DNA from 3 places in the Sporofaciens sp. JLR.KK001 genome. Region 2 is predicted to be linked to each of the others. Evidence: predicted binding sites of a transcription regulator. Region 2 holds the regulator's gene; each other region holds the start of a gene.
The links. The regulator Rex, encoded in region 2, represses fermentation and respiration genes when NADH is low (regulators of the CRP and FNR family bind a similar motif). The targets are predictions, from matches to a motif close to ATTGTTAANTANTTAACAAT.
Positions count from the first base shown of each region.

Region 1: the regulator Rex is predicted to act here: its motif matches at 9,423-9,442, upstream of speB (agmatinase).
Region 3: the regulator Rex is predicted to act here: its motif matches at 3,208-3,227, upstream of pckA (phosphoenolpyruvate carboxykinase (ATP)).

Region 1 covers NZ_JAYMNO010000001.1:3,733,007-3,743,749, forward strand. Annotated here, with positions in the region: gene VSQ62_RS19005 (DUF7657 domain-containing protein) at 1-152, opposite strand, end outside; gene VSQ62_RS19010 (nucleotidyltransferase family protein) at 341-1,252, opposite strand; gene VSQ62_RS19015 (hypothetical protein) at 1,381-2,016, opposite strand; gene VSQ62_RS19020 (ABC transporter permease) at 1,979-3,220, opposite strand; gene VSQ62_RS19025 (ABC transporter ATP-binding protein) at 3,214-4,098, opposite strand; gene VSQ62_RS19030 (sensor histidine kinase) at 4,207-5,454, opposite strand; gene VSQ62_RS19035 (response regulator transcription factor) at 5,442-6,122, opposite strand; gene VSQ62_RS19040 (pseudouridine synthase) at 6,283-6,876, shown strand; gene VSQ62_RS19045 (YjiH family protein) at 6,959-8,410, opposite strand; gene speB (agmatinase) at 8,431-9,378, opposite strand; gene VSQ62_RS19055 (LysR family transcriptional regulator) at 9,602-10,504, shown strand; gene VSQ62_RS19060 (AAA family ATPase) at 10,690-10,743, opposite strand, start outside.
Region 2 covers NZ_JAYMNO010000001.1:2,146,967-2,157,709, forward strand. Annotated here, with positions in the region: gene ilvA (threonine ammonia-lyase) at 1-1,084, shown strand, start outside; gene VSQ62_RS11285 (hydroxymethylglutaryl-CoA lyase-like TIM-barrel protein) at 1,245-2,636, shown strand; gene VSQ62_RS11290 (GntR family transcriptional regulator) at 2,656-3,351, shown strand; gene VSQ62_RS11295 (NADP-dependent isocitrate dehydrogenase) at 3,353-4,549, shown strand; gene VSQ62_RS11300 (hypothetical protein) at 4,621-5,052, opposite strand; gene VSQ62_RS11305 (flavodoxin family protein) at 5,281-5,997, shown strand; gene abc-f (ribosomal protection-like ABC-F family protein) at 6,050-7,972, opposite strand; gene VSQ62_RS11315 (redox-sensing transcriptional repressor Rex) at 8,098-8,739, shown strand; partial or broken gene VSQ62_RS11320 (NAD(P)H-hydrate dehydratase) at 8,855-10,312, shown strand; gene alr (alanine racemase) at 10,433-10,743, shown strand, end outside.
Region 3 covers NZ_JAYMNO010000002.1:187,699-198,441, forward strand. Annotated here, with positions in the region: gene VSQ62_RS26105 (TIGR03943 family putative permease subunit) at 1-258, opposite strand, end outside; gene VSQ62_RS26110 (CobW family GTP-binding protein) at 302-1,366, opposite strand; gene pckA (phosphoenolpyruvate carboxykinase (ATP)) at 1,513-3,117, opposite strand; gene VSQ62_RS26120 (sodium-translocating pyrophosphatase) at 3,397-5,379, opposite strand; gene VSQ62_RS26125 (acyl-CoA dehydratase activase) at 5,595-6,356, opposite strand; gene VSQ62_RS26130 (putative Se/S carrier protein) at 6,400-6,660, opposite strand; gene VSQ62_RS26135 (double-cubane-cluster-containing anaerobic reductase) at 6,675-7,949, opposite strand; gene VSQ62_RS26140 (aminotransferase class V-fold PLP-dependent enzyme) at 8,170-9,342, opposite strand; gene truA (tRNA pseudouridine(38-40) synthase TruA) at 9,358-10,110, opposite strand; gene VSQ62_RS26150 (energy-coupling factor transporter transmembrane component T family protein) at 10,189-10,743, opposite strand, start outside.

The DNA of each region.
Region 1 (10,743 bases), 1.6 Mb from region 2:
CGTAAGGACGCCATATTCTGCCTGATATTATTCAACTGCCATAAATGCCCTGTAAAAAATACTGCTATGATCAATGCCCAGCTTGATGACAGCAGGAGATTCCAGATTAATTTTTCCGCAAGATCTACTCTATTCGTCAACCATTCCTTCACAATATTATCCTCTCCATAAAATCAGCGGAGTACCCCTACCCCGCTGATATATCGCATTCATATATCCTTCCTCTCAGCGCCCCGACGATCGAGCAGGGATTATACAGCCTCTTACCCGGCCGCATCTCGTAACCATCATATCAGAGCCGAAGCTCTTCACGGGTCACAAGTTCCATCTTACACTCTCCTTAAGGAAATAATCTCTCCGGATACACCCCCTTCGCGATCAGCTCCCGGACTGCTTCTACCACCGCTCCTTTATCTTCCTTGTAAGTAACGCCGAACCACTGATCATGGGACTTCAAGACCTTCACCTGCACCTTCTTATCCGCAAGAAGCTGTCCGATGATCCTTGGAAGAAGGTACTCCGCCTTGACATCCCCTTCTTCTACCTTGTCTAAGAACTCCGCGAAGCCGCTCTTAAGTATCTCGAAGAACTCCGGCTGAAGTCCCCACATATTCATAGATACCGGAGACTCAAGATCCAGCCGGATCTCTGTTCCGGCCTTCTGCGCCACCGCATGATCTCCCTTCGCCTCAATCTCATAAGTCTCTTCGATCTCCTCAAGCATAGATGCCCCGTCAATCTTACATACGCCCCTGGTCACGGTTCCGTTCTTACTCAGAGTATTCCTAAGCCGGAATCCGACCATGCTGACCTCCGATCCTGTATGGGGCTTTACCAACTCCCGGTAAGCTTCCCTGTACGCCTCTTTCCCATAGTAATCATCCGCATTGATCACAAGGAACGGCCCGTCCACCGCATCCTTACAGCAGAGGATCGCCTGCCCGGTTCCCCAGGGCTTCGTCCTTCCTTCTAATTTGCCCCGAAACCGCTCCGGTATATTCTCCAACTCCTGATATGCATAATCCACATCCACGACCCTTTCGATCCGGTTGCCGATCACTTCTTTAAAATCCTTCTCAAGATCCTTACGGATCACAAATACCACCTTATTAAACCCTGCCTCCATGGCATCATAGATGGAATAATCCATAATAATCTCGCCATTCGGCCCCACTGGCTCTAACTGCTTGATCCCGCCTCCAAATCTGCTCCCGATCCCGGCCGCCATGATCACTAATGTAACTTTACTCATACTACTAATCTCCATTTCTCTCGCCGCCTGCCAACTGCTGATGACAGGCCATATCACTGCTTTCAATAGTATCACGATTCATGGGCATTTTCAAGACGGTCTTCTATATGTATACGAAATATTAACGGTTACCGCACAAGCCGCCGCTTCCTTCTGCATCGAAGCCACACTCCTCCGATCACAAGAATCACTGCCCCAAAGGCCAGCCATACCTTCTCCCCATAGCTTCCCCTGACCATGGAAAATGGATAGAGCATCTTCATATATTTCTCTCCGCCCCCGATTGCAGCTATATAGTAGACAATGGGAGCCATATATCCGATGACCAGATTATCGCACAAGCCATAAAAGAATACCCCCAGGCCTCCCAAAAACAGCATCTCCGTCAATGTTCCGCAGAAATATTTGCCGACCGGGAATTCACATTCGTTATATACGAGCATCCCGATATACAATCCGAGTAATACTGCCATAAGCAGAATATTTCCAAGAATCCTCACCAAGTATATCGCCGGACCGTTCAGATATTTGGTGTAAACAAGATCACGGATATCATGGTTCTGCTCCGGCAGGAATACCGGAGGCAGAAGCACGATCCCAATAAGGGCGACATACATCTCCAGGGCTTTTGCCGTATCCTGTGCCCCAAGATTCGCCACTCCTATCAGAAACGGCGACATCAGAAGCAGCAGGGCAGAGACCAGGATATGCAGCGGTATATGATATTTAAGATTTACTTTTTCGATTTGCCAGTATCTTTCCACGGATATGAAGCCTCCCTTTTCTTTTTTGAGAATATATGAGAACAGTCAGCAGGACCAGCAGCAATGCAGCGGCCGTATAGAGCAGCCTGTTCGCGGCAAGCTGTGCGAATCCATCATGGAAGCCCTGCCAGTTAAGCTCTGTATTGTGTCTTGGCATCGGATTCCAGCCATACATTCCTCCCGACAATCTGTCCACGCCGCCAAATACGGCAATAAACCACCATGCCCCCTGCACCAGCACCGCAGCCGCCGTATCGGTAAGCTCTGTGAGGAACATTCCAAGCGCCGATACGATCATGATCGTCGGAAACAGCCATCCGAAAGTGTATTTCACAAATGCCAGCGTATCCGCCGCAATCCCTGCCTTACCGGCATAGCTCATACATTTCAGCAGCGGATTCAGAGACAATATAAGCACGGGCAGCGTCAGCATCACGAGCATGGCCAGATAGCGGCTCACTATGACCGTCAGCGAAGAACATTTCCTCGTATAGATCAATTCCTGCATCATGGAACGCCGGTCCCTGAGCCCCCTCGTCACCGCCAGGAAGACCGGCAAAATCCCCAGGAAGATCACCATATAATCGCAGAACAGCCTGGCGTATCCGCCGGTCAGCCGATCCTCTTCTATCAGCGCATCGTACTCCTTCACCGCATCCTCGTAAGTCATAGGAACTTGGGCATTCTTCTCCCTGTACTCCTTACCATAGTTCGAGCCTCCGCCAAGAATCTTATCTGCTTCATCCATAAGTTCGGTAAAATGTTCATAGGTCATACCATCTGCCGGTTCCACCTTCAAAGGCTCGCCTGCCAATCCCGGCTCATTCCGGGCGGCATACCACTCTTCGATTATCTGTTCCGCCGATTCACGGCCTGCAATACCCGCCGTCTCTTCCAGTATCTCCCCGATCCTCGCATCATCCTTCTCATTCAGCGTCACACTCTTATAGAAACCAATGGGATAAGTCGTATAGTTCTCCCGGACATACTCCTCTGTCAGCTGTCCAAGCGTACTTCTCATAATGATATCCGGATCCTTGCTCTGCCGGTGACCATAGCTCTCCTGCCCTGGCTGCGGTTCTTCATCAATCTCCATCTCACCAAGCTGCGTGGTAAAATCGAAGATCAGTATCAAAACTGTCAGCCAGAATATAAGACTCCTTGCCGTCTGCCTGCACTCCCTGACAAATAACTGTCCTAACATCCGTACTCCCCCCTCTCTGCATGCATCAGATACATATAAGCATCTTCCACACCTGCTTCACAGAGCTTCGCTGACGCAAAGGGTCTCTCTTCTGCCAGGAAACGTGCCATCACATTATTTCCCAGGGTGAGCATACTGGTCACAAGATAGTCCTTCTTCAAGATTTCTAATTCGCGCTTGCTGATCTCTGCTGAATATACCTTCCCTTCTGCCATAGCGATCAGATCTGACACCGTCCCCTGATAAATGACGTTCCCCTCGTCCAGAACCGCAATATCCTCACAAGTCGCCTCGATATCCCCCACGATGTGGGTGGATAATATCACAATCCGATCCTCTGCGATCTCGCACAGAAGATTACGGAAACGCACCCGTTCTTCCGGGTCTAGTCCTGCCGTTGGTTCATCCACGATCAGTACCTTAGGGTTATGAAGAATTGCCTGCGCGATACCGAGGCGCCGTTTCATCCCGCCGGACAGCGCCTTCACCTTCTTCCTCCGGTCATCCTGAAGATTCACTCTCTCAAGAAGTCTTGGGATCCGCTGCCTGCGCTTCGCCTTACTCAATCCGGACAGCACGCCTAAGTAATCCATCGCCTCGTACACTGTCATGTTCGGATACATAGAGAAATCCTGCGGGAGATACCCAACGATCCGCCGGACCTCCTGTGCTCTTAACGTACTTCTGCCGCACACGGTCACTTCTCCTTCCGACCGGGGCAAAAGTGTCGCGATCACCTTCATCAGTGTGGTCTTTCCCGCACCGTTTCTCCCCAAGAGACCGAACATGCCTGTCTCGATCGTAAGATTAATATCTCTTAACGCCTGCTTCTTGCCATAATATTGATTCAGATTCCTGATTTCGATTGTAGTGGACATACGCCTTCATCCTCCTTATTTCAGAAGACATCTTGATAAATACTCTGCATCTGCCTTCCTGATATAAATATAATAAAACGCAAATCCCTATAATTTCTCTACAAAAAATTAAGAATCACTAAGGATATCTGAAATATTCTCCGAATATACCCTGCAGATAAACGACGCTGTGACAGCCGCCCCTCCCCTTATACTGTTCGCAACATTCAAAGTCCCGCCATGCTTCCTGCAGAATTCCCTGCAGATATGAAGCCCGATCCCAAAGTGTTCGTCCGGTTTCTCTTCATACTCCTTATGGTACGGCTGCAATGCCTTCTGAAGCTGTTCTTCCGAGAATCCCTTCCCATCATCCCGGACTGTCAGCAGGAATTCCTCCTTCGCTTCGTCATAATCCGACACGACCTCGATCTCTTCTTTTGCATAGCGGATCGCATTGGAGAGTACATTTCCCAGGACTTCTACGATAATATTATCATCCGCTTCTACTCTGACGGCGCCCGCCGCATCTCGTCTCTGATAAATGACCCTGACATCTCCCGCCTGATCTAATGCAAATACCACCTCCCCGATCTTCTTCTGGAGGCTTCCAAGCTCTGTCCTCTCCGGCAAGAACGGAACCTCCTCAATGCTCCGGATCCCCTTCATGGTGCGGCTGTAATTCTCAAGCCTCCTTATGTGATCGGACATCAATGCCAGTGTATCCTGCATCTTCTCCTCGCTGATCTTCCCCTCCGGAATATAACGCAAAAGGAAATCCGTATAACCCCGAAGCACCGTGAGCGGAGTGCGGAGATCATGGGCGAACGCGGCATTCAATTCCTTCTGCCTCTCCACGAGCCGCCACATCTCTTCCTTTCCCCTGACCAGCTCCGTACGCATATCCTCCACCGAATCACAGAGGCTTCCAAGCTCGTCCCTGCTCTCATAGCAGACCCTGAATTCGAGATCATTTCTCCAGATCCGCCCTACACTGTCCTCAAGGATGGACAAAGGCCTTGCCAGCCTTTTCTTGTAGAAGATGCAGACTGTCAATATCATCCCTGCAAATGCATAAAAAAACGGACACCATACCCTGATCAAATCCAAAAATAATATCTTCCAATAATCCGTTCCTTCTGCGAAATGAAAATGAAATCCCCACAAAGGACCTTTCCTGTAGACCAGATCTGCCAGATCTGCCCTCTCATACCGCACCCATTCTTCCATCTCCCACTGCCAGCAGACAATGATGGTCAAATATGACAGGCCAAACACAACCACAGACAGCACCAGGATATACGCGATCATCGCCTTACGGAAGGAAAGATCGCGGATATATCTCTGCAGTCTTACTACTCGCTCTTCTAACCAATCCATCTATATCCCACTCCCCACACAGTCTCTATATAAGCATGACTCGTATACTTGCCGATCTTACTCCGAATCCTCCGTATATGCTCCATAACAATACTGCTGTCGGCGCTCCCGTCAAATCCGCGGACCTTCTCATACAGTTGGTCTTTACTAAATACCTGCCCGGCATTTAATGAAAGTGTCTCCACGATCCCATACTCTGTCTTCGTCAGATTCAGCGGCTGTTCTTCATAATATACGCAATGGTCGCCATAATGGATCGCCAGCCGGTCGAATACCTTCACCGCCCGGTCCGTCCTCCTGCGCTCTTCTCTCCGAAGATGGGCCTCTACCCTCGCACCCAGCTCTTCGATGCTGAACGGCTTCAGGATATAGTCGTCCCCGCCCAGCATCAGACCCCTGATCCTGTCCGCCTCCTCGACCTTCGCAGACAGGAACACGATCGGACACGAGACATGGGCGCGGATCCGCTCGCACACTTCAAATCCATCCAGCATCGGCATATTGACATCCAGGAGTATGATATCCGGCCCGCGATTCAGTTGTCCTAATACTTCCAGTCCATTTCTCGCCTCTATTACCTGATAGTTCTGTATCTCAAAATAATCCCTTAATAACTGGATGATTCCCGGCTCATCATCTGCTATTAATATACACTTCTTCTCACACATCATTCCTATCCCGCTCCCTGTATTCCTGCTAATATGTTAAAATGTTCTCTTATGTCTATTATAAGCATATCCGCACTTCGATTCAATACCGTCAATCACTTGACAAATAACTACTTTTTACATATAATAATTCAAATTTGAACGAGGATAAAGTAAGCTGATGTATCACTATTATATGTTCAACAAACCCTTCGGCTGCGTCACCGCCCGCCGTGACGGACGCTTCCCTACCGTAATGGATTATTTTAAAGACCTTCAAAACGACCGTCTCTCCCCTGTTGGACGCTTAGACCGCGAGACGGAAGGACTGCTGATCATTACGGACGACGGAAAATGGAATCAGATGATGACACACCCGGATTATCAGAAGAAGAAAATCTATGAATTCACCGTCTTAGGTGACTTAGATCCTATGAATCTTCAGAAGCTTGAGAATGGTATCCTGTTAAACGGCTCCGACATACCGACACTGCCCTGTAAGATCACAGTCACAGCTCGCTCGGTGTTATCGGAGATCATGCCCTCACTCCCTTCAGAGGTACAGGCTGCCATAGGAAGGAACCGCCCGGACCATCCGGTCACCAGCGGAACCATCATCATCACGGAAGGACGGAAGCGGCAGATCCGCCGGATGATGAAGGCTGTCCGCTGCTGTGTGGTCGCCTTGAAGCGCATTGCCATTGATGATATTGTACTGGATGAGAATCTGAAGCCGGGGGAATGGAAAGAAATGCAGAATAATTGCAAACAATAGAACCTGCAGGATGCAATTCTCATAAGCCGATGCATCCTGCAGGTTCTATTTGATGAACAGTCTATATTCAATATCCGTTTGTCTAAAATATAAGGTGTACCGCCAATGATGCCAGCGGGATCGCTATCAGCGTTCTCTCAATGAAGCATACAATGATCTCCCAGAACTTGATCGGTGATTTTGTCGCCATCATAACCGTAGCCGTCTCCGAGAAGAAGATGATCTGGCACATGGACACCAGGCAGACGAACACTCTCGCCTGCATACTGATCGATACCGCAGCCGCCGTACTGTTCATGACGAGAACCGGGAGAAACATCTCCGCGATCCCCACCGGCATAGACGGCGCGATGGCTGCCGCGTCAGGCACCTGGCACAGCATCAGAACCGGCTGGAATATATAACCCAACCACTTAAACACCGGCGTATACTCCGCAAGAATCATAGCGGACACACCGATCGCGGACAGCATCGTCAATACCTGCGGCAGCACCAGTATACTGTCCTTCAGACTGAGACTCACATTCTTCGGAACACTGTGAGCAATCGCAGCACGCTTCACTGAACGCCAGATTCCCGTCGGAATGGTCTGAACCGAATAACGCGCGCCTTCCTTACGCTCCTCTTCCGTCTGAACCTTTCCGTTGTAATAGACATCCTTTTTCTTAGAGACCGGCGGAATACGCACCGTAATCATCTCTATCAGAAATACCATCACAAAGCTTACCGCATAGATCTCGAAAAACTGGGCTCCGCATCCCGCTGTATCAATAACCAACTGGGCGAACCCTATGGATACCGCTGAGAAGCCGGTCATGATCGCAACCATTTCCTTCTCTGTATAGACACAGTTCTTCCACAAGCGGTTTGTGATCAGAACGCCGAGAGACGATGAGCTTACAAAAGATGCCGTAGCATCCAGCGCGGACTTACCCGGGACCTTGAAAAGCGGCCGCATCAAAGGCTCCAGAAGCACGCCAATGATCTCCAGAATACCGTAATTCAGCAAGAACGGCATAAATACTGCTCCTGCCAGTACGATACCAAACACACCCTTTACGATCGGCGGAATAACATTGCCGCCCGTTGCATCACTGATAACGATCTCCGGCATATTCATGCCGTGAACGATCCACAATGTGTAAATAATTACATAGACGGCGCCCAATCCATATAAGACTGTATGAATAATCTTATCATTTCCGTAAACATCCGCAAATGCGTTTTTTGTCTTTCCTTTATCTATATATTTAAAATATATGTGACAGATAAAATTTGCCGTAATCACAATCGACAGAATCCAGTATATCGCCTGCCCAAACAGATCAACGAATCCATTATAAATGATTCCGAAAATAGTGCTTCCCTCTATCTGTCCGAAGAATACTGCAATTCCTATAATCGAACATATAAGAAACAGGATAATCCCTTTGGTCTTATTGCCGCCTTCAAGAACCACGCTGTCCAGCTCTTTGGACATCATATCCGGATCTGTGACTTCTTCTACACGAATAACTTTTTTCTTTTCTTCCATTCTGCCCTCCGTCTGTGCTGTTAATCTTTTTTCTTTGCAGCAAGGATGGACAGATATTCAAATACGATATTTGCGGCAAGATATGCCGTTACCTCCCCGGAATCATATGCCGGCAGAACCTCAACGATATCAAATCCCACAAAATTCATATCCTTGATGGCTCGCACCAGCGACAGTGACTCATAAGAAGTGAAACCCGCCACTTCCGGCGTTCCTGTTCCCGGTGCATACGCAGGATCTACAAAATCAATATCAAAAGTCAGAAATACCGGTTTATCACCTACCCGCTCCATAGCCGTCCTGATCAATGCCTCAAATCCCATCTCACGCACCTTATGGGCCGGGATCAGCAGCATCCCCAGATCCGCCGCCATCTTATGCTCATTCGGGTCATATAAGGAACCTCGCATACCGATCTGGATCGAGTGCGCCGGATTGATCAGGCCTTCCTCGATCGCACGTCTGAACGGAGTGCCGTGGTTATATTTCTGGCCGAATACCTCGTCGCACAGATCGGAATGAGAATCAAAATGCACCAGAGCAACCGGACCGTATTTCTTCGCGACCGCACGCAGTTCCGCCAGCGTAATCGAATGATCCCCGCCCAGGACGATCGGCACCGCATTCTCTTCTAAGATCCCGGCAACCCCCGCCTCGATCGCATCGTACGTCGGATGGATATATCCCGGAGTTACATTAAAATCCCCAATATCTCCGCCTTTTAAGTTCTCCATGATGTTTACCTGAAGAATTACATTGTTCGGTTTCATCATAGCAGAAATGTTACGGATCGCATTCGGCCCGAATCGTGACCCTGAACGGAAAGAACTAGCCGTGTCAAAGGGCGCGCCCGCGATCGCAAAATCCAGTCCCTTCGCGGAATCCACCTTCGTCATACGCATAAATGTCCCCATGTTACAAAACCTCGGTGATGATAAAGCACTTGCCGGTTGTTTTACTTCTGCCATATTCAATTACCTCCATAATATTTATTCTTGGAGTCGACTCTTTTATTGTTATAATTGTAACATGGAGAGTTAAAACACGGTTATACAGGAATCAATCAGAGTATGAATGAATTCGCATACCCCGATTCTATTGATATACTTATAGAAAAACTATATAATATGGAATTATATATTAATATTTGCAGAATCGATCAATACTAACCTCCATATAGGAGATGATCTAATGAATTTTCACAATCTGAAATGCGTACTGGAAATCTGGAAATGCGGCTCCATCAACAAAGCCGCCAAAAATCTGTTCACCTCACAGTCTAGCCTCAGCCATTCGATCCGTGCCCTGGAAACAGAATTAGGCTTCTCTCTTTTCGCGCGCAGCAATAAGGGAATCGAACTGACACAGGAAGGTGAATGCTTTGTACAGTCCGCGCAAATTATTTTATCCGAATACAAGAAGATCCAGAAGATTCCCACTCAGTTCAACCACCATGAGAATCTCTCCGTCTCCTGTACCTATTCCGCCCTATTTATGCAGACCTTTATTCAATTCCTGAATCAGAATCCGGCGCAGGGCTGCCGGGATATCTTCAAGGAGACCGGATTGATCCAAGTGCTGCAGGATGTGGTGGAACAGAGATACCGGATGGCTATCTTCTACTGCTTCGAGAGCCGCGAGCCTTTCCACAGGCTTACCGCCAACAGATACAATATGGATCTGATACCGCTTAGGCTCCACATTCCGTTGGAAGTGATCATGAGTACATCCCACCCACTTGCGAAACTGGATTCCATATCCTATCTGCATCTTCAAAACCAACACATTGTTACTTATGAGAATTTTGACGCCGCCGACTGGCTGGATGTTCTGGGTCTGAACGATGAGGAGAACATTACCTATATCTTTGACCGTGGAGGCCTGTTCGACACGATCAAAACCGGACAATATATCTCTGTTATCGTGAAAAGTTCCATATCTATCAACAAGGGAGCCGGCGTAATCGCCCTGCCGTTGGAATTCGACCAATATATAGGGGTATATCTGATGAAATCGCAGTCGTACCAGATCAGTATCCGCGAGAAGAAATTTATCCATGATCTGAAAGAACATATGAAGCGGTCTTTGAAATGAATTCGGCGCTACGCCGATTGACAACAACGACGCAGATGGAAAATCAGGCAAGTTATATGGCTGGTTACTTATTATTCGGTGTACTAGAGATGAGCAACATAAAAGGGAGCCACAAAGTGACTCCCCCACACAAACTGATTTTAACTACAGGATAACATTTTATCATTGCGATCTGCACAATTTATCTATTTTACCTCGTATCTGACGATGCTGCACGTGTGCTTTCTCTTACCAGGGGG
Region 2 (10,743 bases):
GCAGTATACCGGAGCATACAAGGTGCGGGGAGCTTATTATAAGATCAGTACGATGAGCGAGGAGGAGCGCACGAGAGGCCTTATTACGGCTTCGGCCGGCAATCATGCCCAGGGCGTCGCTTATGCGGCACAGAAGTTCGGCTGTAAGGTTGTGATCGTGATGCCGACGGTTACTCCGCTGATCAAGGTGAACCGGACTAAGAATTACGGTGCGGAGGTGATTCTCTACGGGGATGTCTATGACGATGCATGCGAGTATGCATTGAAGCTGGCGGAGGAGAAGGGATATACCTTCGTCCATCCCTTCGATGATCCGGATATTGCTACCGGGCAGGGAACGATCGCCATGGAGATCGTGCAGGAGCTTCCGACGGTGGATTACATCCTGGTGCCGGTGGGCGGAGGCGGATTGATCACTGGTGTGTCTGCACTTGCCAAGATGCTGAATCCCAAGATCCAGGTGATCGGTGTGGAACCGTCGCAGGCGGCGAGTATGACGGCGGCGCTTGCTACAGGAGAGCCGGTTTCGCTGGACAGCGCCAACACGATCGCGGACGGTACCGCGGTTAAGCGGGTGGGCGAGAAGATCTTCCCCTATGCCCAGGAGAATATCGACAGGATGCTGACCGTAGAGGACGACGAGCTGATCGGGGCTTTCCTGGATCTGGTGGAGAACCACAAGATGGTGGTGGAGAATTCGGGACTTCTTACGGTCACGGCGTTGAAACAGCTCGACCTTAAGGGTAAGAAGGCGGTAGCGATCTTAAGCGGCGGCAATATGGATGTGATCACCATGTCTTCTATCGTGCAGCACGGGCTGATCCAGAGAGACAGGATCTTCTCCGTATCTGTACTGCTTCCGGATAAGCCGGGTGAATTGGTGAGGGTTGCGGCTACGATCGCAGATGCGAAGGGAAATGTCATCAAGCTTGAGCACAACCAGTTTGTCAGCACCAACCGTAACGCTGCGGTGGAGCTTCGCATCACCATGGAGGCATTTGGAACAGATCATAAGAATGAGATTATGAAGGCATTAGAGGATGAAGGCTTCCGGCCTCGTGAGATCGGAGCGAAGTTATACTGATGCTTTTGGAAATGAACAGGTTTCCTGATTTTCCGGGGAGCCTGTTTTATTGTATGCGGGCAGCGGGGTATTTGATTTAGCTCTTGACAATACGTGTATAATTGTATACAATTATACACGTTAACAATCAAAAGGATATGACACGAAGGAGAGGGCGTACATGGAGAACAGAAAAGTATATTTAGACAAGCACACCAATCTGCTGCAGCTTGAGGAGCACATGTATCCGCTGGTAGATGTGAAGAAGCCGAATGTATTCCGGAATCTGTTTCATTATGACGAGATTCCGAAGATTGCGTTCAATGACCGTATCGTACCTCACAGTATGCCGGATGAGATATGGATCACAGATACAACTTTCCGGGATGGCCAACAGTCGAGGGCGCCGTACAGCACAGAGCAGATCGTAAGGCTCTATGAATATTTTCATAAACTTGGCGGTCCTTACGGGAAGCTTCGTCAGTGTGAGTTCTTCTTATACAGTAAGAAGGACCGGGATGCCGTGTATAAGTGTATGGAGAAGGGGTATGAATTCCCGGAGATCACCAGTTGGATCCGTGCCAGCAAGAAGGATTTTGAGCTGGTGAAGGAGATTGGGATGAAAGAGACGGGGATTCTGGTAAGCTGTTCGGATTATCACATTTTCTATAAATTGAAGATGACGAGAAGAGAATGTATGGATCATTATCTGTCGGTAGTCCGGGAGTGTCTGGAGACGGGGGTGAGCCCGAGATGCCATCTGGAGGATATCACCAGGTCGGATATCTATGGATTCGTGATCCCGTTCTGCTTAGAACTTATGAAGCTGATGGAAGAATATCAGATTCCGGTCAAGGTCCGTGTCTGTGATACCATGGGCTATGGGGTGAATTATCCCGGGGCCGTGATACCAAGATCGATTCCAGGTATCATCTACGGTATCCGTGTCCACGCGGGAGTGCCGAGTGAGCTGATCGAGTTCCACGGGCACAATGATTTCTACAAGGCGGTAAGTAATTCTACGACGGCTTGGCTCTATGGGGCAAGCGGGGTGAACTGCTCCTTATTCGGGATCGGGGAGCGGACAGGGAATACGCCTTTGGAGGCGATGGTGTTCGAATACGCGCAGCTTAGAGGGACATTGGACGGGATGGATACCACAGTGATCACGGAGCTTGCAGAATATTATGAGAAGGAGATCGGATACCGGGTGCCGTCAAGAACGCCGTTTGTGGGGAGGAATTTCAATGTGACGCGTGCCGGGATTCATGCGGACGGTCTTCTTAAGAATGAAGAGATCTATAATGTATTTGATACAGAGAAGTTCCTGAACCGTCCGCCCCTAGTGGCTGTGTCTAACACATCAGGGCTTGCAGGGATCGCGCACTGGATCAATACCTATTTCCGGCTGCCGGAAGACCGGCAGGTGGATAAGAATACAGAGCTGGTTGCCATGGTAAAAGCCTGGGTGGACGGAGAATATGAGAAAGGGCGTGTGACAGTCCTGACGGATGAAGAGTTGTTAGCCGTGATCGAGGATGCACAGAATAGACTGGGATATCGTCTGGAATGAGAAGGAAGGGCAGGAAGGAATGGAAGAGTATCATGACCGCTCGCTGCGGGGGAGAGTATTTCAAAGGCTCAGGGAAGACATCTTGTCGGGAGTCTATCATGAGCATGAAGAGCTTCGGGAGATTACTATCGGGGAGGAATTAGGAGTCAGCCGGACTCCGGTGAGAGAGGCGTTAAGGCAGTTAGAGCTTGAGGGGCTGGTGACCATCATCCCCAATAAAGGCGCCTATGTTACAGGGATCACCCAGAAGGATGTCTATGATATCTATAAGATTCGTTCAATGTTAGAGGGGATGTGCGCCCGATGGGCGACGGAACATATTACGGAGAGACAGATCGAGGAGTTGGAAGAGGTGCTGCTGCTGTCTGAATTTCATTTGCAGAAGAAGGGCGGGGAACAGGCAGAACAGGTGACAGAGCTGGACGGAAAATTCCATAAGGTCTTGTATGAGGCCTCTAACAGCCGTATACTTGAGCATGTATTGTCTGATTTCCACAAATATGTCCAGATGGCGAGAGCTATGTCGGTAGGGGAGAAGAACCGGGCGGTAAGATCGATCCAGGAGCACCGGGAGATCCTGAAGGCGATCAAGGACCGGGATGGAGAGCTGGCGGAGGAGCTGGCCAACCGGCATATTTTGAATGTAATGAAGAATCTGCACCTGTCTGAACAGGTGGTCAGGAGAGAGAACAGAGAAGAACAGGAGGAAATATAGCATGGCAAAGATTAAGATGAACACACCGATCGTAGAGATGGATGGAGACGAGATGACCCGTATCTTGTGGAAGATGATCAAGGATCATCTGTTGGAGCCGTTTATAGAGCTGAATACGGAATATTACGACCTGGGGCTTGAGCACAGGAATGAGACGGACGATCAGGTGACGGTCGATTCTGCGAATGCGACGAAGAAATATAAGGTAGCAGTGAAGTGTGCGACGATCACTCCCAATGCGGCGCGTATGACGGAGTATGACTTAAAAGAGATGTGGAAGAGCCCTAACGGGACAATCCGTGCGATCCTTGACGGGACTGTATTCCGCGCTCCGATCGTAGTGGAGGGGATTGAGCCGTGCGTGCGAAACTGGAAGAAGCCGATCACGATCGCGAGGCATGCCTACGGGGATGTGTACAAGGGGTCGGAGATGAAGATTCCGGGCGCCGGCAAGGTGGAACTGGTATATACGGCAGAGGACGGATCGGAGACGAGAGAGCTGGTTCATGATTTTGACAGCGCGGGTATAGTTCAGGGAATGCATAATATCAGCCAGTCCATTGAGAGCTTTGCAAGGAGCTGTTTTAACTATGCGCTGGATATTAAGCAGGATCTGTGGTTTGCCACTAAGGATACGATCTCCAAAAAGTACGATCACACCTTCAAGGATATTTTCCAGGAGATCTTTGATGCGGAATATAAGGAGAAGTTCGAGGCGGCAGGCATCACATATTTCTATACGCTGATCGATGATGCGGTGGCGCGTGTGATGAAGTCTGAGGGCGGCTATATCTGGGCCTGCAAGAACTATGACGGAGACGTGATGAGCGATATGATCTCATCGGCGTTCGGTTCGCTTGCCATGATGACGTCGGTACTGGTGTCCCCGGATGGGTATTACGAGTATGAGGCTGCCCATGGAACGGTACAGCGTCATTATTATAAGCATCTTGAAGGAGAAGAGACTTCAACCAATTCGGTTGCGACGATATTCGCATGGAGCGGAGCGCTTAGGAAACGCGGAGAATTGGATGGGAATCAGGAATTGATGGAATTTGCCGACCGGCTTGAGAAGGCGACTATTGATACGATCGAAGAAGGAAAGATGACGAAGGATCTGGCTCTGATCACGACGATCAAGAATCCGGTAGTGCTGAACAGTGAAGAATTTATAAAGGCGATAGCCGGGAAGATGTAATTAATCTGCGATTTGGGACGTAGTAAATGGAAGTTTACTGCGTCCCAAATTGATGAATGTCCTGTACCCATTCACAGCTCTTTCTTATATTTGGCAAGGAAGAATGCATAGGAGATGCCGAATATAAGCAGTGCTGCTCCCGCGCCGATGATTCCGACAAGGCCGGCCTTCAGGTCGATCAGAACGGCGGGAAGGAGCATCAGCACATAGGTCATAATGTTGAAGGTCCGCGCCTTGGCCAGATTATGTATACTCTTGGTTCGTTCGTCGTTCAGATCTATGAGCGTCTGCTTGCTTTCTTCCGGATATTTCTCATATTGGTAAGTTGTGCCGAAGTAATTGACAGCGAAAAGGGATAGGAGCATCCCGCCGTAATGCATCAGGGACAGGCAGAGAATGATCCATCTGCTGTTGAAGATGTGCATACACTTTAAACAGAAGCCGATACCGTATAACAGGACGCCGGTGATCAGCATGTAGACTTTCTTTTGAGTGGTTTTCATAGCAGTTCCTCCTGAATCATACTTATGATGTAAAGTTTGCTTTCCGTATTTTCATTATAAGGGATAAACGATGATATGTCAAGTCAGCTTTCCATATTTATTTTTATGTGGTGAAAAAGATTTCAATGTGATATAATTAAAAAATGCAGATAAGCAGGCGTATGCCTGCAGTCAATAGATAAGGTGTGACAGGACGTACGATTTAAGAAGAAGGGAGAACAAGGCAAGATGAAAATACTGATGATTAACGGCACGCTAAGGCAGGGATCAAGCTATCATGTTGGGAAACTGGTGATTGAGAGGATAGCGGAGAATGAGGATCAGATCATTGAATTGTTTCTCCCCAAGGATATGCCGGAATTCTGCCGGGGATGCGCCGCATGCATTACGGAGAGCGAGAAGAGATGCCCGGATTACCTGATGTATATGAAGCGGGTGACCCGTATGATCGATGAGGCGGATCTGCTGGTATTTACGTCGCCGGTCCATGTGCTGCATGTGACGGGAGCCATGAAGGCGCTGCTGGATCACTATGGGTATCGTTTCATGGTGCACAGGCCGGAGGAGAGGATGTTCACCAAGCAGGCAGTGTGTATTACGACGGGCGCAAGGGGAGGCATGAAGTCTACATTAAAGGATATGAAAGGGAGCCTGCTCTTCTGGGGCGTAGGCAGGATCTATTCTTATGGGCCTGCAGTTGCGGCAACGTGCTGGGAAGGTGTGTCTATGCCGGTCAAGGAGAAGATCCTTCAGGATGTTGACAAGCTCTCCTTGAAGCTCACCAGAGAGACGGATCAGGTGGTTCCGGGGATCAAGACCAGGCTGCTGTTCTATATCATGCGCCGTATGCATCAGAAGGGGATGAACCCTGTGGATCAGGCATATTGGAAGGAAAAGGGATGGCTTGACAAGGAACGGCCGTGGAAGAAGAAAGCAGAAGGATAAGAGATATGGGGACGCAGTAAAACATCATTTTACTGCGTCCCCAATTAAGATTTTATACGTCACTTAAGTGTTCCCACTGTTCGTACAGCACTTCCAACTCTTCTGCGATCGAAGCCTTCTCATCTGCCAACTCCTGGCATCTGACGGAATTGGTAAATATTTCTTCCAGTGTCATCATCCCGTCGATCTCTGCGTCCCGTTCCTCAAGCCTGGTGATGCGCTCTTCCGTCTTCTTCAAGTCGTTTTGGCGTTTGCGTGCTCTGGCGTTCGCTTCTTTTTGCTCCTGCCAGCTAAGCTTTGACTCGGATACTGTTTCCGAAGATACAGAGTCAGAGGCGTCTTCTGTTCCGCCTGCATAGACGGCGGTCAGTTCTTCACGTTTCTCCAGGTAATAATCATAATTGCCGATATAATTAACGAAGGTCTGGTTGACCAGATCCAGGATCCGGGTAGCCGTCTGGTTGATAAAATACCGGTCGTGGGATACATAGAGGAGCGTTCCGGTATAGTCGTTCAGCGCCTTCTCAAGGATCTCCTTGGAGGTGATATCCAGGTGGTTGGTAGGTTCGTCCAAGATCAGGAAATTAGCCTTGGAGAGCATCAGCTTGGCAAGAGAAACACGCCCGCGTTCCCCGCCGCTTAAGTCCCCGATCCGTTTGAAGACGTCGTCCCCAGTGAAGAGGAAGGCGGCAAGCATATTGCGGATCTTCGTGTTGGTAAGATCCGGGTAATCGTCCGAGATCTCGTCGAAGATGGTCTTCTCCATGTGGAGGACGTGGTGCTCCTGATCGTAATAGCCGATCTCAACGTTGGTTCCCAGGGTGAAGGTTCCGGAATCCGCGGGGATGACCTGATTCAGGATCTTAAGCAGGGTAGTCTTGCCGGTCCCGTTGTCCCCGATGATGGCGACGTGCTCCCCGCGGCGAAGCTCGAAATTAACATCCCTGAACAATACCTGGTTGGGAAATGCTTTGCTTAGGTGTTCTACAAAGAGCACATCATTGCCGCTTTCACGGGAGGGTTCGAGATTCAGATGGATCTCTGTATTCATCTCTACCGGCTTCTCTACCGGCGTGATCTTCTCAAGCATCTTCTCGCGGCTCTCAGCCCGTTTGATAGACTTCTCCCTGTTGAATGACCGAAGCTTCTCGATCACAGCCTCGTGATGCCGGATCTCCTGCTGCTGGTTCAGATATTCCTTAAGCTGCGCCTCCCTGAGCCGGCGCTTCTTCTCGGCGTATTCGCTGTAATTGCCCATATAAGTCATAAGCTTCCCCATCTCGATCTCCAGGACCTTGGTGACGACGCGGTCAAGGAAATACCGGTCATGGGATACGATCAGCACGGCACCCGGATAGTTCAGAAGATAGGTCTCAAGCCAGGCGATGGAGTTTAAGTCCAGGTGGTTGGTAGGCTCGTCAAGAAGCAGGATATCCGGTCTGGTGAGAAGAAGCTTCCCCAGGGAGACACGGGTCTTCTGACCGCCGGAGAGGGTATCTACCGGTTTGGAGAAATCATCCTCGCAAAATCCCAGCCCCTTCAATACACCGGTGATCTCGCTCTCGCAGGCGTATCCGTTCTCCTGTTCAAATGCCGCCGTCAGGCGGTGATAGGTATTCAGGCGTGCGGACAGAGCATCTCCTTCAAGATGCTTAAGCTCCGTCTCAATCGTGCGGATCTGCTGCTCCATGGCGATGATATCTGCCTTGGCAAGCCTGACCTCCTCGTAGATCGTATTGCCGCTTACCATCTCCTGGTGCTGCGCAAGGTAGCCGAGAGTCTTGCCGCGCGTCAGTGTGATATCGCCGCCGTCGGAGGGCAGTTCCCCTACGATCATCTTGAAAAGGGTGGTCTTCCCTGCGCCGTTTGGTCCGACCAGGGCGGCTTTCTCGTGGTCTTCTATATGAAAGGAACCTCCGGCAACGATCACGTTGTCGCCGAAGGATTTGTTCATTCCATGACATGCCAGTATCATAATATCCTCCTTTTAGCTTTTGTTTTCATTATAACGAAAATAGAATAAAATACAACTAAAAGTTTGACTTTGATCCCGGTATTCTATATAATGAATTTTAGATATGAAATGGAAGGTGAGTAGTTTTGGAAGAAAGAGAGATTTCCCAGGCTGTCATACGCAGGCTGCCGAGATATTACCGGTATCTGGGGGAATTATTAGAACATGGGGTGGAGCGTATCTCGTCCAACGACCTGAGCAGGCGGATGAAGGTGACGGCATCCCAGATCCGGCAGGATCTTAATAATTTCGGAGGGTTCGGGCAGCAGGGATACGGATATAATGTAAAGTATTTATATACAGAGATCGGCAAGATCTTAGGATTGGAAGAAGATCATCACATGATCATCATCGGGGCTGGTAATCTGGGGCAGGCGTTGGCGAATTACGCCGCATTTGAGAAGAGGGGCTTCATCCTGAAGGGGATCTTTGATGTGAACCCAAGGCTCCAGGGCGTGTCGATCCGAGGTGTTCCGGTGAGGATGTTAGACGAGCTGGGTGAGTTTGTGCGTGAGAATGAAGTAGAGATCGCGGCATTGACCATACCCAAGGAGAAGGCGATCGAGGTGGCGAATATCCTGGTAGAGAACGGTGTGAGGGCTATCTGGAATTTTGCCCATACAGATCTGAACCTGCCTGAACACATTATTGTTGAGAATGTGCACTTGTCAGAGAGCTTGATGCAGCTATCCTACAAGATCAGCCGGTATAACGAAGAACACAAATAATAGCAAGGATCAAGGCGTGTAATAACAGCATGTACGTGCAGGCAGGGTTACACGTCCTTTTTACTGCAAGAGACAGGAGGTGTGGGAGATGAGATATCTGGCAGACGGCTCTCAGATGAAGAGGGCGGACCAGTATACGATACATAAGGCAGGTATCCCGTCGCTTAAGTTGATGGAGCGCGCTGCCAGGGCCTGCGTAGAGGTGATGGAAGAAGAGAGGTTCGATCTTACGAAGGCCTGTATTGTGTGCGGTTCCGGGAATAACGGAGGAGACGGGTTTGCGATCGCAAGGCTTCTCCTTCGAAAAGGATATCATGCAAGGGTCTGTTTTGTAGGCGATGAATCCCATTGTACACAGGAGACAAGGCAGCAGATCGAATGGTTTCAGGAAATCGGCGGCAAAATATGCAACGAATATATAGAAGATGAATATAGTATCATCATAGACGCAGTCTTTGGTGTGGGTCTTTGCCGCAAGATCACGGGGAAATACGCAGATGTGCTGAGGAAGATGAATGAAGCAAAGGCGGTCAAATTCGCCGTTGACCTGCCGTCGGGGATATCGGCGGATACGGGCTGCGTGCTGGGGGAAGCCTTTCAGGCGGATCTCACGGTAACGTTCCAGTTGGAAAAACTGGGACTTGTATTCTATCCGGGCAGTGAGTATGCAGGATGGGTACATACGGCGGATGTGGGGATACATACAGAACAGCTTGCTGAGGAGTATCAGATGGCGTATGCCTGTGACGAGGAGGACTACCGTGCCATGCTGCCGATACGGAAGGCAGATTCGAATAAAGGGACTTACGGGAAGCTTCTGGTGATCGCGGGCAGCAAAGGAATGTCGGGCGCAGCATATCTGAATGCCAGGGCAGCATATCTTGCGGGCGCAGGCCTGGTGCGGATCTATACACCGGAAGAGAACCGGATGATCCTCCAGCAGCAGCTACCTGAGGCGATCATTACTTCCTATACGGATTATCAGGAGGAGGAGCTTCTGGAATTACTTGAATGGGCGGATGTGATCTGTATTGGTTCAGGGATCGGGACCGGCGAAGTATCGCAGAAGCTTGTGAAGAAGACTCTGGAAGGAAGAAAGGTTCCGTGTCTGATCGATGCGGATGGTCTGAATATCCTGGCCGGGCATCCGGAATATCTGAGAGAATGCGCGGATCCATCCGGACGCACAGGATGCGGTCTTGTGCTGACGCCCCATATGAAGGAGATGTCCAGGCTGACGGGAAGAAGCATAGAAAAGCTTAAGGAAGACAGGATGCGGATCCTTGAGGGATATACGGACAGATTCGGCTGCACCTGTGTACTCAAGGATTCAAGGACGGCGGCAGTGTCGCCGCAAGAAGGGATCTGTGTGAATCAGTCGGGGAATGCGTCTATGGCGAAGGCAGGAGCCGGTGATGTGCTGGCAGGGGTGATCGCGGGTCTGATGGCTCAGGGGCTTCAAAGCCACAGTGCAGCGGCGCTTGGGACATATCTTCACGGCCGTTCAGGGGACCTTGCGCGTGCGGCAAAGGGAAGCTACAGTGTTATGGCAGGAGATTTGCTGACTTATTTAAGCGAGGCATTCAGAAGCCTGGAGGGAGAGGACCCCAAAGGGAGACCCGGAATCATCGTTCATAAGAGACGCTTCCGGTCCGGCGACGCCGGTCCTTCGCCGGAGCATACGTCAGACGCCCTGAAGATTTACAGCAGGGTATGTGCAAGGATCGATCTGGATGCGATCGAGTATAATATGGAGATGATGAAGCAGAATTTGGAAGACGGCGTGCAGATTATCAGCGTGATCAAATCCGACGGTTATGGACACGGCGCGCTGCAGATCGCAAGATTTCTGGAGAGTAAAGAGTATATCTGGGGATATGCGCTGGCGGCGCTTGATGAGGCGGTGGTCTTAAGAAAAGGCGGGATCACCAAACCGCTTCTGGTGCTGGGCTGTATCTTCCCGGAGCAGTGGTGTGAGATGATCGATGAAGAGATCCGCATGAC
Region 3 (10,743 bases), on a different contig from region 2:
CACAACCTGCGCCGGATGATAATTCATATCACAATTCTTAAAAAATGCCGGATTCAACTGGTCAAATTCATTAATTCTCAGCAGCGCTATCTCTTTTTCTTCCAGGTATTCCTTCGGATACTCTTCCTCCCCTTCTTCGCACAAGAGCAGCAATGTTAATCCCGGCGCGATCCAATCCTGCTCCATCAGCGTTCCTTTGACAAGCGTTGTCTTGCCGCTGTCCAAAAAACCTGTACATATGAATACAGGCGTTCTCATGCAATCACCTCCATTTCTATTATCCCATTCGGATTATTATAGCTTAAATATGAAACAGCTTCCGAAGCTCCTCTTCCTTCAGATTCGTTCCGATCACGCATACACGCCCGGTATAATCCGCTTGTCCTGCGCGGACCTCATACTCTTCCGGCACCAGGTCAAATTGCTTCCAGGTTCCGTCCTCCATCGGGATGATCCCCTTTGAACGCAGGATCGTCCCGTATCCGTCCGTCTCCGATAATGCTTTCAACAGGAAATCAAGCTCCTCGTCCGTATATTTATGCGCTGTTTCCCTGCCCCAGCTTGTGAAAACCTCGTCCGCATGATGATGGTCATGGTGACCATGACCGCAGCAGCCCTCTCCATGATCATGGCCATGCTCCTCATGACCGCAGCAGCCTTCCCCATGGCCATGTTGGTGACCATGCTCTCCATGGCCGCAACAGCCTTCCCCATGGCCATGATGACAGTGCTCATGTTCATCCCGGTTCTCCAACAGTTCTTCTATCTCTGCCTTACGCTGCAGCGCACGGCAGACCGCATCCTTACCAAGTTCTTCCCAGGGTGTTGATATGATCGCGGCATCCGCATTTTCTTCCCTAAGCATATGAACACATTCTTCAATCTTCTCATCCGTCATCATCTGCGTCCTGCTGACGACGATCGTAGACGCATGCTTCACCTGATCTTCAAAGAATTCACCGAAATTCTTAAGATATAATTTCGCTTTCTTACCGTCAACTACCGTGATCCTTCCGTTAATCTCAATCTCGGCCTTCTTCTTCACAGCCTTGATCGCTTTTACGATGTCGGATAATTTGCCGACTCCTGACGGCTCAATGAGCACACGGTCCGGTTCATATTCCTTAAGCACCTTCTGAAGCGCTTCGCTGAAATCACCTACCAGCGTACAGCAAATACAGCCCGAATTCATCTCCGTGATCTCAATCCCTGCATCCTTCAAGAAACCGCCGTCAATCCCGATCTCTCCAAATTCATTCTCGATCAGAACCAGTTTCTCTCCCGCATATACCTGGTCGATCAGCTTCTTAATAAAGGTGGTCTTGCCCGCCCCCAGGAAGCCTGATATAATATCTACTTTTGTCATCTGCCATTCCTCTCTTCTAATATCAAATCTTCTTTGCCTGTCCTCAACCGGCAGTTTACATTCCTTATCCGTTAATGCAAAGAGAACCAACATTATATCCTAATGTTGGTTCTCCTGCTGTCTATAGACAGTTAACAGATAGTCAATTATAACTGCGGACCAGCCGGAACCAAAGCCTTGCCGGCTTCATTTCCTTCATACTTCGCAAAGTTCTTAACGAATCTCTGTGCAAGATCCTTAGCCTTCGTCTCCCACTCAGATGCATCTGCATAAGTATTGCGAGGATCCAGGATGTTGGTGTCGACGCCCGGAAGCTCTGTCGGAACATCAAAGTTGAAGTATGGAATCTTCTTCGTTGATGCCTTCAGGATATCTCCGCTTAAGATCGCATCGATGATACCACGGGTATCACGGATAGAGATACGCTTGCCTGTGCCGTTCCATCCTGTATTAACCAGGTATGCCTTAGCGCCGCTCTTCTGCATTCTCTTAACAAGCTCTTCTGCATACTTCGTAGGATGTAATTCAAGGAACGCCTGTCCGAAGCATGCGGAGAAGGTTGGTGTAGGCTCAGTGATTCCGCGCTCTGTACCTGCAAGCTTAGCTGTGAATCCTGACAGGAAGTAATACTGTGTCTGCTCCGGTGTAAGAATAGATACTGGAGGCAGTACACCAAAAGCGTCTGCGGACAGGAAGATAACTTCCTTCGCCGCTGGAGCAGCGGATTTAGGACGTACGATCTTCTCGATGTGATCGATCGGATAAGACACTCGTGTATTCTCTGTCACACTCTTGTCGTTGAAATCAATCTTGCCCTCTGCATCCAGAGTAACATTCTCAAGAAGAGCATCTCTCTTGATCGCATTGTAGATATCCGGCTCTGATTCCTTGTCAAGGTTGATAACCTTCGCATAACATCCGCCCTCGAAGTTAAAGATACCGTCGTCATCCCAGCCGTGCTCGTCATCACCGATGAGAAGTCTCTTCGGATCAGTAGAAAGCGTAGTTTTACCTGTTCCGGAAAGTCCGAAGAAGATCGCGGTATTCTCTCCGTTCATATCTGTATTGGCAGAACAATGCATGGAAGCAATCCCCTTAAGCGGCAGATAGTAGTTCATCATAGAGAACATACCCTTCTTCATCTCTCCGCCGTACCATGTATTGATAATAACCTGTTCGCGGCTTGAAATGTTAAATACAACTGCTGTCTCAGAATTCAGACCAAGCTCCTTGTAGTTCTCAACCTTAGCCTTGGATGCATTATAAACAACGAAATCCGGCTCAAACTTCTCAAGCTCTTCTTCAGTCGGCATAATGAACATATTCCTGATAAAATGAGCCTGCCATGCCACTTCCATGATAAAACGGATTGACATACGTGTGTCTTCATTCGCACCGCAGAAGGCATCTACCACAAACAGCTTCTTGTTTGAGAGCTCACTCAAAGCAATATCCTTAACTGTCTTCCAGGTCTCCTCTGAAGCCGGATGATTGTCATTCTTGTATTCATCGGAGGTCCACCATACGGTGTCCTTAGAATTCTCATCCATTACAATGAACTTGTCTTTCGGCGAACGCCCGGTGTAGATACCAGTCATGACATTCACTGCGCCAAGCTCGCTGACCTGTCCCTTTTCAAAACCTTCCAGTTCTGGCTTTGTCTCCTCTTCAAATAACATCTCATAAGAAGGGTTGTGTACGATTTCAGTGGTGCCGCTGATGCCATACTTACTCAAATTAATCTCTGCCATCTTTCATAATCTCCTTTTTTTCATAGTATATGTTATTTAGTATACATATTTAAAAAATAAAATCAATAAAAATTCTCTAATTTTTTCTAAAAAGTCAAATTTTTAACAATCTTCACAACCAATTGCGTTATGAAATAACCTTTTTCAACATTTAGCTCAGTTCCTCTTAGGGGTATGTACTGCCATACAATAAGAGAAAGAAGAGAGACTTACCGCGTCCCTCTTCTCTCTCTAAATAAATATAACTTATAGTCACCAGACTGCAGATCTACCGCTGATCTATAATAATCCGCCTACAGCCAGGAATAACGGCGCAAATACCAGTGACACAATGGTCATCAGCTTGATCAGAATATTAATAGACGGTCCTGAAGTATCCTTGAACGGATCTCCTACCGTATCGCCCACAACCGCAGCCTTATGCGCTTCGCTGCCCTTGCCGCCGTGTGTTCCGTCTTCGATATATTTCTTCGCGTTATCCCATGCGCCGCCTGAGTTCGACATAAAGATCGCAAGCATAACGCCCGTCACCAGCGCGCCTGCAAGCAGACCGCCCAAGGATGCAGGCCCCAGCAATAATCCTACAGCCAGCGGAGATAATACCGCCATGATTCCGGGCACTAGCATCTCCTTAAGTGCTGCAGTCGTAGAAATGGCCACACAGGACTTATAATCCGGCTTCTCTGTTCCTTTCATGATACCCGGCTTCTCACGGAACTGCCGTCTCACTTCCTCGATCATCTTATACGCCGCCTTTGACACCGACTCCATCGTCATAGCAGAGAATAAGAACGGCAGCATACCGCCGATGAATAATCCGATGATCACCCGGCTGTCAAGCAGGTCTATATTCTTAAGCTGCACCGCCTCCGCATAGGAAACGAACAGTGCAAGCGCCGTCAGCGCCGCGGAACCGATGGCAAAGCCTTTGCCCATTGCTGCCGTCGTATTGCCGACCGCGTCCAGCTTGTCCGTAATCTTGCGGACGCCGGAATCCAGACCTGACATCTCTGCGATACCGCCCGCATTATCTGCGATCGGCCCATAGGCGTCTACCGCGACCGTGATCGCCGTCGTAGAGAGCATACCTACCGCCGCCAGTGCGATTCCGTAGAGTCCGCAGAATCGATATGCCAGAAAGATTCCCACACAGATCAACAGAATCGGGATTCCCGTAGACTTCATACCTACCGCCAGACCGCTGATGATCGTAGTTGCCGGCCCTGTCTCTGACTGCTCCGCAATCTCTTTGACCGACTTATAATCACCGGATGTATAGACCTCAGTGATGATACCGATCAGAAGACCGACGATCAGTCCGGCTACGATCGCGATCGCCGCTTTCATATTGCCGAAAAGATACTGGCTGAACACGAACGCCGCAATCAGCACCAGCGCGCTGGCCACATAAGATCCCATCTTAAGCGCCTTATGCGGATTCGAATTCTCATCGCCTTTAACAAAGAATGTTCCGAGAATAGACGCAACCAGACCGAGTCCTGCGATCAGAAGCGGATAGACCGCGCCTTCAATCTTATAATATACAATTCCAAGAGTGAGCGCTGAGATCAGGGCGCCCACATAAGACTCAAATAAGTCCGCGCCCATTCCGGCAACGTCGCCTACATTATCACCTACGTTATCCGCGATAACTGCGGGATTACGCGGATCATCCTCCGGGATTCCCGCTTCAACCTTCCCGACAAGGTCCGCTCCTACGTCTGCCGCTTTCGTATAGATTCCTCCGCCTACACGGGCAAACAGAGCGATCGAAGATGCTCCAAGGCTGAATCCTGAGAGAACGTCTACATTCCCCGTAATCAGGTAGATCGTGCTTACCCCCAGCACGCCAAGTCCGGCTACACACATCCCCATAACCGCGCCGCCTGAAAATGCAATAGAAAGAGCCTTATTCATGCCGCCTTCCTTCGCTGCATTCGCAGTCCTGACATTAGCCCTCGTCGCTACAGTCATTCCAAAATATCCTGCCAGTGTGGAGAATACCGCCCCCACCACGAAACAAACTGCGGTCACCCAATTGCCGATTCCAAAGCCGATCAGCAGAAATAATACCAGAACGAAGAATACCAGTATCTTATACTCTGCTGTAAGGAATGCCTGGGCGCCCTCACTGATTGATGATGCGATCTCCCGCATCCTCTCGGTTCCTGCACTCTGCTTATTCACTTTTGCAGCCAGGACACCTGCAAAAACAAGTGCGATAATCCCCAACACAGGAACCACGTTCAAAAACATTTCCATAAATAACCCTCCTACTTTCCTCCTATAAAACTTATTACCCTTATATTATCACAAAAAAATAGTTTGTATATAATTTTTTTCAGATTTTTTGCTACTTTTTAACAGTTTGCGAATAATATTTCGAATATTCGTACATACAATTCATATTTATTTTTTATCAGAGTAATAATTTTTTATCAAAATTAATATATCACATTAAGAAAGAGAAGTCAAACCTATCTTGACTTCTCTTCTGCAAGCAGCGCCGCTCCCAGCGCTCCCGCATATCTACCCCGTTCGGTCGGTTCAACCTCCCGCCCGATCTTCTCTGATAAGATCCTGGTAAAATACCGGCTGCTGCTTAAACCTCCTGTCAGTATGATCCTTCCCGCAAGGCTCTTCTTTTGACTTAACTGCGCCACCTTCGCCGCGACCGAATCCACAACCCCGGCCGCGATATCCTCTCGTTTCCTTCCCTCTCCGATATAGTTGATCACCTCGGACTCCGCAAATACCGTACACAGCGAGCTAATCGGAAGGACCGTTCCCGTATCCGCCATATCAAACAATTCCTGCAGGGTAACCCCCAGCCGGTTTGCCATGATCTCCAGGAATTTCCCGGTACCGGCGGAGCATTTGTCATTCATCAGGAAATCCTGCACCATCCCGTTCTCTACCAGGATCACCTTCGTATCCTGTCCGCCTACATCAATGATGGAGCAATGATCTCCCGCCATCTCTCTTCCGCCCCTGGCATGACAGGTGATCTCCGTGATCACATAGTCTGCGAAATCTACCGCCACCCGGCCGTATCCTGTCGCTACCACCTTGGTGTCTTCTGACAGTACATCTATGTCATTTTCTTTTAATTTTTCTTTAATTGTGTGAGTAGTTTCTTTGCTGCTCCATCCCGTCGGAAGAACGAACTCCATCTCCTTCTTTCCTCTCGCCACCACCTTGGACGCCGTGGAGCCGATATCAATCCCTACATAATCCATATCCCTTTACCTCAGCCAAAAAACTCGCGGCAAGCGCCGAATATTAACAATATCTGTCCCTCTTAGGGTTCACATCCCGCTCGATTGCCGCGATCTTAAGAATCTCAATTCCATGCTCCTCTATACAGGCCTCTACCGCTTCCTTATCTTCCTCCCGGATCAGAAGCGAGACCCCGCAGCATTTACTCGCGGCTCTGGGGGTAGGGGCGATCGTCGCCCGAACCCCCAGATTCTTCAATTCTCTATGTAACCGCATTGCATTATCATGATTGGGAAATAAAACATAATGCTGAATCTCCTGCATATATATTCACCCGACTAATTATTCAGCATCTCGATAAATGCACTGACTCTCGTACGAAGCTGCTGCGCATCACTGTCCGTATAATCCGTCTCAATTCCAAGCACCGGAATTCCCGCTTCCTTCAGAGCACGCTCTACCAGATACCCTTCAGTGTCATACAGGTTACAGAACTTCAGGTTCACATCAATGATACCGTCAGCCTTATACTCCTTCGCAAGACGCAGGATATCGTCAATTCTTCCCGCATTCGGCGTGAAGCATGCGCAATTGATATTCATGTATCTCTCAGCCAATGCTGTGATCTGATCTGCCACTTCCGTCTTCGACTCGTCTACCAGATGTTCGAAATAGCGTGTACCCGTACACATCTCTTCACAGACAACAGCGCCTCCGCTGGTCTCCACGATATTATGAAGCTTCCAGTTCGGGATCGCAAGCGGCGTTCCGGTAAGCAGGATCCTCTTCGTTCCCGCCGGCACCACACTGACTCCGTCCTTCACACGCTGTTCCAGTTCCTCGCACAACGCATTGGTCATCTGGGTAAATCTTCCCGGATCATCGTAGAACGCGATCTGGGAGATCAGCAGAGCGTCACAGCCGCTGATCGGAAGATTCTCATTCTTACGCAGTTCATACAATCTCTCAAGCGCCCTTCTCTTACCGTTGATCAGCTTAATACTCTCCGCCAGCTTCTCTGCCGTGATCTCATTGCCGGTGAATTCCTCTACCACCTTCTTAAATGCCTCTATCTCTTCCGCCCATGCCTTAATATCCTTCGCACGCTTCATCTGAGGAAGATCCATAACGTGAACCGGCACATCCTCTCCTAAGATCTCCCATGCCTTCTTCTTGCCGTCGCAGGTCGTCTCTCCCACATACATATCCGCGATCCTGAAGAACGGGCAGGTACGGTCTAATCTTGCACCTACGGAAGCCTTGATCAGCGGACAGGTATTGGTCGGAAGCACCTTCTCTCCGCCCGGTACCCAGAACTGGGAGCCTCCACACAGTCCTGTCGCTATCGCATCCGCGGCAAATACGATCTCATCCGGCACATAGACGCAGAAGGTTCCGAATACCTTGCCGCCCTTCTTCTGATGCTCGATCAGCTCTGCCGGACGGATGCCATGGATATCCGCCACTACCATATTGTAATAATCCATGCCCTCCGGGCGGTTCTCCTGTGACAGATATACGTCTCCAAACGCCTGCGGAAGCACCGCACACAACTGGTCATGCGTCTCCAGATCCATTCCCAGTTCTTCCCACATCTTGCGATAATCAGCCATAATAATATCCTCCTTGTATCTTTTGTTATCGCCAGGAACCGCTGCGGATATGCCGCTGCAGGTTCCTATATTTTATTAGAATAAACGTAACACTTTTTACATTTTGAGGCAATGGATTCATGGCTGAACGCTTATTGTTTTTTGTAATATTTCACCCATATATATTGATGTTATCTATATATTGTACATTTCTTTCAAGCCGCATCCGGCAAGCATTTCATCAATCAGCCGTCAGCTCACGGATCCCTTCTATACACCGGTCGATCTCTTCCTTCGTATTCTCCGTCCCAAATGCGAATCTCACCGTTCCCTGCGGATATGTATGCAGCGTTTGATGCGCCGCCGGCGCACAGTGAAGTCCGACCCGCGTCATAATTCCATACCGCTGCTCCAGTTCAAATGCGGTCACCGCATTGTCTTCCTTCTCGAAATCCAGCGAAACGACCGCCACCCGATCTTCTAATCCGACCTTCCCTGCAACACGGATCTTAGGAAACTCCCCGATGCGCTCCAGAAAATACCGTGTCAGCTCCATTTTCCCGGCATGTATCCTTTCAAGCCCCGTCTCTTCAATATAAGAAAGAGCCGCGTGAAGCCCGATGATCCCCGGAAGATTCAAAGTCCCGCTCTCATACTTGTCCGGCAGCCTTTCCGGCATCAGAAGTGAATCCGACTGGCTTCCGGTCCCTCCCGCGATATACGGCTCCATGCAGGAATCCAGCTCTTCCGAGATCAGGAACCCGCCGATCCCCTGCGGTCCAAGAAGCCCCTTATGTCCTGTAAATGCAAGGAAATCAATCCCGCAGCCTTGCATATCAACCGGAATCGTCCCTGCACTCTGCGCCGTATCCACAGCGAAAAAGAGATGACGCCTCCTGCATATTTCCCCGATCTCCCGTATCGGTACGACCGTTCCGCAGACATTGGATGCATGGAGCATGATCACCGCTCTGGTATTGCTTCTGACCGCATCCTCTAACGCTTCCGGGTGCACGGTTCCGTCCGTCTCCGTCCTGACCGTATCCCAGGTTATCCCCTGCGCTTCCATCTGCTTAAGCGGACGCATGACCGCGTTATGCTCCATCCCTGATACCAGAACATGATCCCCCCGCCTTAAAAACCCTTTGATAAAATAATTCAGAGAATAGGTGATTCCCGGAGTAAAGATCACGCACCTGGAATCCTTCGCATGAAACAGCCGCGCCAACTGGTCCCGCGTATCCAGGACAATACTCTCTACCTCATACGCGCCCTCGTAATTCCCCCTGTTAATATTAAAAGCGCCGTTTGTCAGCAGATCAGCCATTGCCTCTGCGACATTCGGCGCTTTCGGCCAGGATGTACTCCCATTGTCAAAATAGATCTTGCCATCATTCGCATGATCGAAACACATGATTCATCTTCCTCCTTAATGCTTCGCTTCCCCATAGTCAATCTTCACTAATACCAGGCCCTCCGGCGGCGCTGTCACGCCTGCCTCCGTCCGCTCTCCCGCTTCCAGAATCTCCTTAACCTTCCCCGGATCGTAGAACCCTCGTCCTACCCGGATCAGCGTGCCTGCTATGATCCGCACCATATTGTATAAGAATCCATTGCCCGTGACACGGATCGTAATATCTTGGTCTTCCTTCTCTATCTCGATCCCGTCTATCCTGCGCACCGTGTTCTCCGCATTCGTGCGGATATTGCAAAAGCTGGCGAAATCATGCTCTCCTGCCAGATATGCCGCTCCTTCCCGCATCTTCTCCACGTCCAACGGAAAAGAAACAAAAGTGCTGTATCTGCGCTTCAGCGGATCCGGCAGCTGGGCGTTATAGATATGGTATTCGTAGGTTTTGCTTATCTGCTCCTGATAACGGGGGTGCCAGTCAGGCAGCACTTCCTCTGACTTGACGATTACGATATCCGCCGGGAGCTTCTGGTTCAGCGCATATGCCATGCGCTCCGGGGGGATCGGAGAATCCGTATCAAATACCGCCACATTTCCCAGGGCATGGACACCCGAGTCTGTACGGCTTGCGCCGATAATGTGAATGTCTTCTCCGGTCAGTTTCTTAAGTTTTTTGTTCAGGACCTCTTCGATAGTTATGCCGTTTGGCTGGATCTGCCAGCCGCAGTAGTCTGTACCGTCATAGGAGACGAGAAGTCGGATGCGTTTCATGGGGTTACCTCTGAATAAAATCTCTTTTTAAGGGGACGGCAAGGCACAGATTCCCTGCCTGTGTACTGAAAATGGATATTAAAATATCCAGATGTGCAGCGGAAGATATCTTCCGATTGCAAATACTGCTATAACGTATATTATCACTATTGCATACGCCGTGTAATCACGGTGCTTATAATGTAAGGGCTTCATCTTCGTCCTTCCCTCCCCGCCGCGGTAGCAGCGGGCTTCCATAGCCATGGCAAGGTCGTTGGCACGGCGGAAGGCTGATACAAACAGCGGAACAAGGATCGGAATCATACTCTTCGCCCTCTGAATAATATTGCCGCTCTCAAAATCAGCTCCCCGGGCGATCTGCGCCTTCATGATCTTGTCCGTCTCTTCCAAGAGGATCGGAATGAACCGAAGCGCAATCGACATCATCATCGCAACCTCATGAACCGGCACACGGATCTTGTTCAAAGGATGGAGCAGCGCCTCTATCCCGTCGGTCAGCTCGTTCGGCGTTGTGGTGAAGGTCATAAGGGACGAGCCGATGATCAGGTAAATGAGCCTGACCGCCATATAGACGGCCGTTACCAGGCCGCCCTCCGTGATCGTAATGATCCAGGCGTGGAACAATACGTCTCC